DNA from 3 places in the Clostridium sp. CTA-19 genome. Region 2 is predicted to be linked to each of the others. Evidence: predicted binding sites of a transcription regulator. Region 2 holds the regulator's gene; each other region holds the start of a gene.
What was found. The regulator Rex, encoded in region 2, represses fermentation and respiration genes when NADH is low (regulators of the CRP and FNR family bind a similar motif). The targets are predictions, from matches to a motif close to ATTGTTAANNNNTTAACAAT.

Region 1 (3,284 bases), on a different contig from region 2:
TTCAATAGTATCTATAATATTATTAGTTTTAGGATTCATCTTTATATATAAAATAAGTGAAGAATAAATATAGAGATACAAGCTCTAATTTAAATTTATTCAGTAACTTTAAAATGTTTTCATACAAGATTTAGTGTTGAATTCTAAGTGATTCAGAGCATAGCTCACTATTTTGAGTATCCAAGTTTTGGAATAAATAATTTAAAAGTCAATGTGGAACTCTATATATAAGTAAAATTAAATGTAAAAATTTTTGATAAAAGGAATAAAAGTTTCTTATATTCACAAGATAATATTGAGCAAATATTATATTTAGGAGGATATTATGAACAGGGAACAAAAGAATGAAAAGCATAATAATGCTAAAAAAATGATTGTAGATGGCAAGGATTGGAATGATATAATGCAAGAAACTGGTTTAAGACTTAAAGATTTAAAAAGAATTCAAAAGGATGAAATAAATCCACATTTTTAGTGAAAAATTCCTGCTGGCTTGTAAAGCAGGAATTTTTTATATTAAACATTAAAAATAGATTATTTAGTAGTTACATTTCTATATTTTAATTGATCTAATTTGTTGTCTAATATAAATTTTCTTAAAAGCTGTTCATCAGCTTTATTAATAAACTTAAACTTAAACTTACAACCATAATTATACATACAATCTGTTTTAAATTTTCTTTTAGTCTCAGTTATTATAGTAATAGTAGTAGAGCCTATAGGTAGTAAAAGAATAAAGTTTAAATCAAGCGGTAAGTTAAGTGGACTCTCTAGTAATATGCCAGAAATACTTATATTTTTAGCTATCATTAATATAGGCTTTGAAAGATTAATTACTTCTTTATGAGACTTTTTTAATATGTTTACTGGTAATGTAATGTTTATATTTACACGACTATGTAGCCGCCGATTTTTAGAATATAAAAAACGTATATTAGTAAATTCTATATTTTTTGCGTCTACTTTAGAAATACTAGCTTCATAAACTAAGACGCCCTCTTTTTTAGAAAATATACTTAAAAAAAAGTTTTCTTTATTATTTAACATATGTTCATTATTGACAGACATAATCAACTTGTTATTATCAAAATATTGAATTATTCCAGTTGCAGTTAAATCACCATATAAGGACTCCACTTTTATTAAAGAATAGTTATATTTCACAGTTGTACCTCCTTTATATTTAAAAAATTAAATTACATATATCATATTATGGTTTAAAAAAATGTATAATTCAATATAAAATTACAAAACAGTAAATGAAATGGGAAAGATATAAAAAATAAAAATATAATTTCAAATTTTTTTAATTATATTGACAATTAATTAAAAAAATAGTATGTTAAAAATATATCAAAGAATAACTTAATCATTTTCAATCGGTTTCAAAAATTAAGTTAAGAAACTAAACTAAAGTTAATTTTTATCAATTCATAAAAAATATGTTGAATTTAAAATTTTTTATTTCGAGGTAGGAGGAGATACTATGTTTAAGAGTATAATATCACCAGGTAAATATATACAAGGGAGTGCTGTGTTAAAAGACATAAGAAATCATACATCGAATTTGGGAGAATCATTTTTTATAATTGCCAGTGATAATGGAATAAAGAGAACCAAGCCTATTATAGAAGAGAGTTTTAATGAAAAGAAATGTAACTTAACATTTGAAAGTTTTAATGGAGAATGTTCTAAAAATGAAATTGATAGATTAAGAAAAATTTTAAAAGAAAATGATTGTGATGTTGTTATAGGTGTAGGCGGCGGAAAAATTTTTGATACTGCTAAAGCAGTTGCCTATTATGAAAATATTCCTGTAGTAATAGTACCAACAATTGCCTCTACTGATGCACCATGTAGTGCATTATCTGTTATATATACAGATGAAGGTGTATTTAGCGAATATTTAATGTTACCTAAAAACCCTGAGGTTGTAATAGTAGACACTGAAATAGTTGCAAAAGCGCCATCAAGGTTATTAGTTGCTGGAATAGGGGATGCATTAGCTACTTATTTTGAGGCCGAAGCGTGCTTAAAATCTAATGCTTGTAATATGGCAGGTGGAAAAATTACAAAGGCAGCTATGGCTTTAGCAAGTTTATGCTATGAAACATTGTTAGAAGATGGATTAAAGGCAAAACTTGCAGTAGAATCTGGAGTCTGTACTACTGCAGTAGAAAATGTTATTGAAGCTAATACTTATCTAAGTGGTATTGGATTTGAAAGTGGTGGACTTGCAGCAGCTCATGCAGTTCATAATGGATTTACTGTTTTAGAACAATGTCACCATTTGTATCATGGAGAAAAGGTTGCATTTGGAACTATTGTTCAGTTAGTTTTAGAAAATAGAACTATGGAAGAAATAGAAGAAGTTATAGGATTATGTTTGGATTTACATTTACCTATTACATTAGAAGATATGGGTATAATTGAAATAAAGGAAGAAGAAATTAGAAGTGTAGCTAAGGCAACTTGCTTAGAAGGTGAAACGATTTATAATATGCCATTTGAAATTAATGAAGACGTGGTTTACGCCGCAATACTTTCAGCAGATGCAATAGGAAGACTTTATAAATAGAAATTATGATAAAGTTGTAAACTTTAATTATTCATAAGAATATTGTTAAGAATTTACTTAGGATGATTTAGATTTAAGATCTATAGAAAGAGCCTTCAAATCATATTTTGAAAGCTCTTTTTGCTATTCAACTATAATTTCATCAAAAAGAATATTATTAATTGGGTTCACAATTACATTTTTTACTTTATTTTTATTATATATAATTCCACACTTAGGATTAAATAAAAATATGGCAGGACAATCAGCTAACATAACATCATTTAATTCTTTATATAGATTATACCTTTTATCAGGTATAATACATTCTGATGCTTTATCCATCAATGAATTTACTTTTTCATTATTATAATTATTTTTAAAGAAAGCAGAATTTATATTAAATAATGGTCTTAAATAATTGTCAGCATCACCAGTATCAGCAATCCAAAAAGCTGGAAAAATATCAGATTTAAGATAATTATCAGGGTGGTATACACCTTTTTCATTAACGAGAATTTTTTCGCACTTTATGCCAACAGCTTCAAAATAGCTTACAAGAAGATTAATATAATCATCATTTTTGCTATGTACTATTTTTAAAGTGTCTTTAGAATTTGAATAATTACACTTGCTTAAAAGTTCCTTTGCTTTAGTAGGATTATATTTAAAAATATCATCATTATTAAAATCTAATATTGCTCTAGGAAAAATAGATTTAAAAGCC
Region 2 (3,284 bases):
AAATAAGTTAAAGGATTACATATTTTTAAAGTTTTTATCCCTTTTCTCTAAAAACGCTTTCATACCTTCTTTTTGGTCATAAGTACTAAAACACATACCAAAAGCTTCTGATTCATAATTTAATGCACTATCAATGTCCATTTGCATACCTTTGTTTATTGCTTCTTTACAAAGTTTAACTGCTACTGGTGCATTGCTACATATTTGTTTTGCCATATTCATAGCTTCTTCCATTAAAACTTCTGGTTCTACAACCTTATTGATAAGGCCTATATTAAATGCTTCTTCTGCTTTTATTATGTTAGCTGTGAATATCAACTCTTTAGCTTTGCACTCTCCCACAAGTCTAGCTAATCGTTGAGTTCCACCAAAACCTGGTGTTATTCCAAGGCCAACTTCTGGTTGTCCAAACTTAGCTTTTACTGATGCGATTCTAATATCGCAAGCCATAGAAAGTTCGCAACCTCCACCTAGAGCAAAACCGTTAATAGCAGCAATAACAGGTTTGTCCAAAGTTTCTAATCTTCTGAAAACTCTGTTTCCAAGTATTCCAAAGGCTCTTCCTTCTAATGCATTTAACCCTTCCATTTCTGAAATATCGGCTCCTGCAATAAAAGCTTTACCTTCCCCAGTTAAAATAACAGCATAAATCTCATTGTCTTTTTCAATTAAATCAATAACATTGTCCAACTCTTTTAAAGTTTCTGAATTTAAAGCATTTAATGCCTTAGGTCTATTAAATTTTACAATACCTATGTTTCCATCCTTTTCAAGGATAATATTTTTAAATTCCATAATGCTGTCCCCCATGAATATTTTCCCACAAATTGTTATATAATTCACAATTTTTACTAAAAATAATAATTGAAGTCCATCAACTTCAATTACTATTATATCCTCACTGGTATATATTTGCAACATAAGTTGATGATTTTTTCTGAATTATTTTAATTAATTATTAATTTTAGTAATTTTATTTGTTTTAAAAATTAAAACAATTTGTGTTTTTCTTTAACAATGTAAAGGCTCTACACACTTTATCAGCATATTCTTTAATTAAGATTAGTACAGAAAAGTTTTATAAAACCTGATTTTCATTACATCTCATTAAATAATGTATGATTTATTTTTTTTATTATGTATTAAAATTCTTTCATTTTTTAAACATTTTGTGTATTTATTAACAAAATATTTACTTTTATTTTTTAACCTTAAATCTCTTTTTTTCTACAAAAAGTGAAAAAGATCATCTTAATTTCAGTTTTTAGTTTTGATGACCTTTTCACAAAAATTATTCAGTTATTTTACTTTCATTTAGTAAATAACTTAAAGTCATTAAACTTTCGCTTAAATGAACATTTTCTACTATTACATCATTTGGCACTTTTAAATCTACTGGTGCAAAATTCCATATAGCTTTAATTCCTGATGATGTTATAATATCGCAAACTCCTTGCGCTCTTTCTTTTGGAACACAAATTATTGCAATATCCACTTCATTATTTTTAATAAAGCTTTCTAAATTATCTATATCTTCTATAGATACATCTCTTATTCTTAAACCAATTAATTTAGGATTTATATCAAATATTGCCTTTAAATCAAAGGACATTCTTTGAAAATAAGTATAATTTGCTATAGCTTGCCCTATATTACCTGCACCTATAATTATTGTGTTATATTCTTTATCTAATCCTAAAATTGAAGATATTTGTGCTAATAGTTCCTTTACATTATAGCCATATCCTTGTTGACCAAAATCACCAAAACAATTTAAATCTTGTCTTATTTGCGATGCTGTAAACCCTATTTTTTCACTTAATTCATTAGATGATATTCTATCCACATCATTTTCTGCAAGTTCTTTTAAATATCTATAATATTTAGGAATTCTCTTTATAACTGCCATTGATATATTTTTCTTTCTATCCAAAAAAAACACCTCCAAAAATATATTTTTAAAAGGTAAATTTAATAAAATAATCGTCTATGATTATTTCAAATCTTTGTACCTAATCACAAAGATTCTTTCCTTTTTACTTTTAAATTGTATCTATAATAATTAAATCTAATATAGGTCTCAAAATAATATCTTAACTTATACATTTTAAAGTTTAGAAGCATGGTTATAGGATTCCAATATAACCTTTTAAATTATTCATTAAAAATTTTGGACACCTTTCAAAGTGAGTACATACTCAATAATGTCTAAAATTTTAAAATATATATAAACTAAAATTTTTCTATATTTTATAGGATTCCAAGTTGACTTTTAAAATTACCCATTCCAAAATTTGGATATCTAAAATAGTGAGACATGCTCTGAATCACTTAGAATTCAACACTACATTTTGTATGAAAATATTTTAAAGTTATTGAATAAATTTAAATTCGAGCTTGTTTCCCTATATCAATAAGTTTAAATTAGAGTTGTTTCACAAATATTTCAATTTAATTATTGCTCGATTAAAGTTTATTTTACAATTTTACAGAATTATAGTATTACTTTATTCATATATTATGTAAAATAATATTTTTTATTTTATAATTGTAAGTTTCATTTCAAAATTATTGTATCCATATTTAATAATATGTATAATTTAAATCTAAAAATTTATATAGTAAGACCATAATTAATAAAATATCGTTTATATTTTACCATATTACTTGAAATTTGTTTATATATATTTTCAAAATTGTTTCATTCTTTTCTTTATTTTCTCAATATTCACCTTGTTTTTTCAATAAATTTAAACATTTATATATAAATCTTAATTTTTTTGTTATTTATTAAACTAATCCCAATGCATCAAATTTTAATTTTAAAATAGACGAAACACATACTATAAATATATGTTTCTAAATAGAAATATACCTTAACTATACCTATTTTCCATTTATTTATACATTAATTTAAATTAGTCATTATATCTTAATTAAATAATTAAGATGCAAATTTTTGTACAAATTAAAAGAAACATAAAAATTATTGGTTTTAACATATAAAAAAACTTTTAGTATTACTATAAGTATAGCAAATAGTTATTATATTACCTATTTACTATATACTTTATCACTTTAACTGCATTTTTACATAACTGATTTAGATTAATTTAAATTTAAAAGAAACTGGACTAATCCAGTTTCTTCATAAATTCTTAATTATTATAAATTCTCTTCCCATTCTTCATATAAGTTAGATAATAATTCTTCCTTTTGCCCTAATAATTCATTTACCTCTACACTTTTTTCTGGATTAGAATATACTTCTTCTTTGCAAAGTA
Region 3 (3,284 bases), on a different contig from region 2:
TATTAATATTTATGTCTTTTAAATACTTGGAAAAACTGTCAACTAGAACATAAGAAGCAACATATCCTATGCATTGTCCATGATTAGTATAATCTTTTACTGGATTAGTAAAGACCATAACATTTTTTTGTGTTTTCTCAGATTTAAAAGAATTACTTACAAATTGACCACCTGAGGAACTGACGCCGTGAAAACTTTTATCGGATACATTTTTATTTATCATATCTTTTTCACTATCTGCTATTACTACACCATTTAAATCTATTAAAGACAATCTTTCAACAGAAGGTGTATTTTTTAAGTAATTATCAAAGGTGTTTAATATATTTTTATTATTAGCTTTTGAGTTTGATAAAGCCTCAAAAGCAAAGGAATTATTAGAAAGGGAAACTGTTTCGCTAGTATATTTTTCTATCATTGTAGAAATTGTATCTATAGATTTTTCAACAATAGTTTCTAAACTATGTTCGCTTAAATTTGAAATTATAGCTGAACCTTTTATATAAATAAAACTAGTAGTTATTATCATTGCGGCTATAACTATAATACTTATAGTAGCAGAAATTTTTAAACCTATAGAGTTTTTGTTGTTTTTAGTGAATTTTTTTAAGGCTTTAAAACTAATGAGTTTTTCTTTTAACAAGTCATTTTTAGAAGATTTTATTTTAGAATCAGTTTTTTTATATCTTCTTTTCAATTTTTTAAATTTAGTTTTTTCTTTATTTAAAATATTCCCCATATAAACACCCCCCTAAATAATAACTTATAACTACTACCATATTAATATTTTATCATAATTTTCAAAAAATTTGGAACATTGTAAAAATATTTAACAATTGATACATATTCGTCAATGTATACAAAACAAGAAATAATAAAAATATTTATAATATTATATTAATTAAATTTAATATTAAACTTTATATCAAAAAATAGGTTAAATATATAAGCAAATATTAATTTTTAGTAAACAAAAGGCTTATTTTTATAAATTTGTATATACAGATACAGAATAAAAAATTAATTATCAGTATAATCTAAAAAAACAAACTTAAAAGATAAATCTGAAAAAGAAAGGGATGTAATAAATGACACTTATAGGAATTGTTATAGTTATTATAGGTTTTGCTTTAAAATTAGATACTATAGCTGTAGTTGTATCAGCTGGTGTTGTGACAGGTATAGTAGCAAATATAAGTTTTATTGAGATTTTAGAAATATTAGGTTCTACTTTTGTTAGTCAAAGACATATGTCGCTTTTTATATTGACATTACCGGTCATAGGAATGTGTGAAAGATACGGGTTAAAAGAGAGAGCTATAGAACTTATAAGTAAAGCTAAAAATTTATCAACAGGAAAAACTCTTACTTTATATCTATTTATAAGAGAGGCAGCTGCAGCAGCATCCGTTAGATTAGGTGGTCATGCTCAATTTATAAGACCTTTAATAAACCCTATGGCTCAAGGTGCGGCAGTTGGAAAATATGGAGAAATAGATGAAAAACTAGAGGATAAGATAAAAGGTGCAGCAGCAGCTATGGAAAACTACGGTAATTTCTTTGCTCAAAATGTATTTATGGCAAGTTCAGGGGTACTGTTAATAGCTGGAACTTTAACTGAATTGGGATATACAGCAAACACTTTAGATATAGCTAAAGCATCAATACCAGTAGCTTTAATAACATTTTTATTAGTAGCATTGCAAAATTACTTATTAGATAAATCAATACAGAGAGAAATGAAAAAACACAACTAGAAGAAGGAGGAATTAGTATGGATATAAAAGCTATAACAGATATATTATTAGAAGTATTTTACACCATGGTTGGATTGCTTATGTTAACAACAGCATTCAGTACGTTTAAGGATAAAAATCATAAAGCAAAAATAGGAACTATGATGTTTTGGAGTATATTAGCTATAATCTTTATTTTTGGTAAAGTTATTCCACCTGCTATAGTTGGAGGATTATTAGTAGTATTAGGAATATTAACAGCAAGCAAGAAAGTTAAGGTAGGCAATTTAAAACCTCTAAGTAGTGAGTTTGCACATGAACAATGTAAGAAGTTAGGAAATAAAATATTTATACCGTCTATTGCAATAGCTGTAGTGGCTCTTGTTATAGCACAGTTTACACCTTTAGGTGGTGTAGTTGCCATAGGTATATCTGCAGTTACAGCAATATTAATAACTTTTGCAATAACAAAAGCTACACCAAAAATGTTAATTGAAGATGGAGATAGAATGCTTCAGTCAGTTGGCTCTACAAGTATACTGCCTCAGCTTTTAGCAGCATTAGGATCATTATTTACTGCAGCAGGTGTTGGTGAGGTTATTGCCGGGGGAATATCTAGCTTTATTCCAAGTGGAAATATACTTATAGGAATAACTGCGTACTGTTTAGGTATGGCTATATTTACAATGATAATGGGAAATGCTTTCGCTGCATTTTCAGTTATAACAGCAGGTGTTGGAATTCCATTTGTATTTGCGCAAGGAGCAAATCCGGCAATTGCTGGAGCGTTAGCATTAACAGCAGGATATTGTGGAACATTATTAACGCCTATGGCAGCAAACTTTAATGTAATGCCAGCAGCATTGTTAGAAACTATAGATAAAAATGCAGTTATAAAATATCAAGCACCGGTAGCTATAATACTTTTGGTTTTACATATACCATTAATGTATTTCTTAGCATTTTAGGACATCATAGGAGGTAAAAATTATGAAAGTTTTAATTACAGGGTTTGATCCCTTTGGAGGAGAAAAAGTTAACCCAGCATTAGAGGCGGTTAAATTATTACCAGATATTATATCTGGAGCAGAGGTTATAAAGTTAGAAATACCTACTGTTTTTAGAAAGTCTGTTATACATATAGATGAGGCTATAAAGATGAATAATCCTGATATTGTAATATCAGTTGGTCAAGCTGGTGGAAGATTTGGAATTAATCCAGAAAGAGTGGCTATAAATATAGATGACGCAAGGATAAAAGATAATATAGGAAACCAACCTATAGATATAGAGATTGAAGAAGATGGTAAAAAAGCATATTTTTCAAGTCTACCAATAAAAGCTATGGTAAAAAAAATGAATGATAATGGAATACCAGCAGCAGTTTCAAATACAGCAGGAACTTTTGTTTGTAATCATGTTATGTATGGGATACTATACTTAATAGACAAAAAGTATCCTAATATAAAAGGTGGATTTATACATGTTCCGTATATACCAAATCAAGTAATTTCAAAACCTAATACACCATATATGTCTCTAAAAGAC

Region 1: the regulator Rex is predicted to act here: its motif matches at 1,339-1,358, upstream of ACYUE0_RS10770 (glycerol dehydrogenase).
Region 3: the regulator Rex is predicted to act here: its motif matches at 836-855, upstream of ACYUE0_RS15115 (DUF969 domain-containing protein).

Annotation. Positions count from the first base shown of each region.
Region 1 covers NZ_BAAABH010000017.1:13,970-17,253, reverse strand. Annotated here, with positions in the region: gene ACYUE0_RS10785 (DUF368 domain-containing protein) at 1-67, shown strand, start outside; gene ACYUE0_RS10780 (hypothetical protein) at 326-475, shown strand; gene ACYUE0_RS10775 (PilZ domain-containing protein) at 535-1,164, opposite strand; gene ACYUE0_RS10770 (glycerol dehydrogenase) at 1,487-2,578, shown strand; gene ACYUE0_RS10765 (ABC transporter substrate-binding protein) at 2,702-3,284, opposite strand, start outside.
Region 2 covers NZ_BAAABH010000024.1:5,001-8,284, forward strand. Annotated here, with positions in the region: gene ACYUE0_RS13060 (short-chain-enoyl-CoA hydratase) at 16-795, opposite strand; gene ACYUE0_RS13065 (redox-sensing transcriptional repressor Rex) at 1,292-1,933, opposite strand; gene abc-f (ribosomal protection-like ABC-F family protein) at 3,166-3,284, opposite strand, start outside.
Region 3 covers NZ_BAAABH010000035.1:20,736-24,019, forward strand. Annotated here, with positions in the region: gene ACYUE0_RS15110 (methyl-accepting chemotaxis protein) at 1-739, opposite strand, end outside; gene ACYUE0_RS15115 (DUF969 domain-containing protein) at 1,089-1,757, shown strand; gene ACYUE0_RS15120 (DUF979 domain-containing protein) at 1,775-2,704, shown strand; gene pcp (pyroglutamyl-peptidase I) at 2,727-3,284, shown strand, end outside.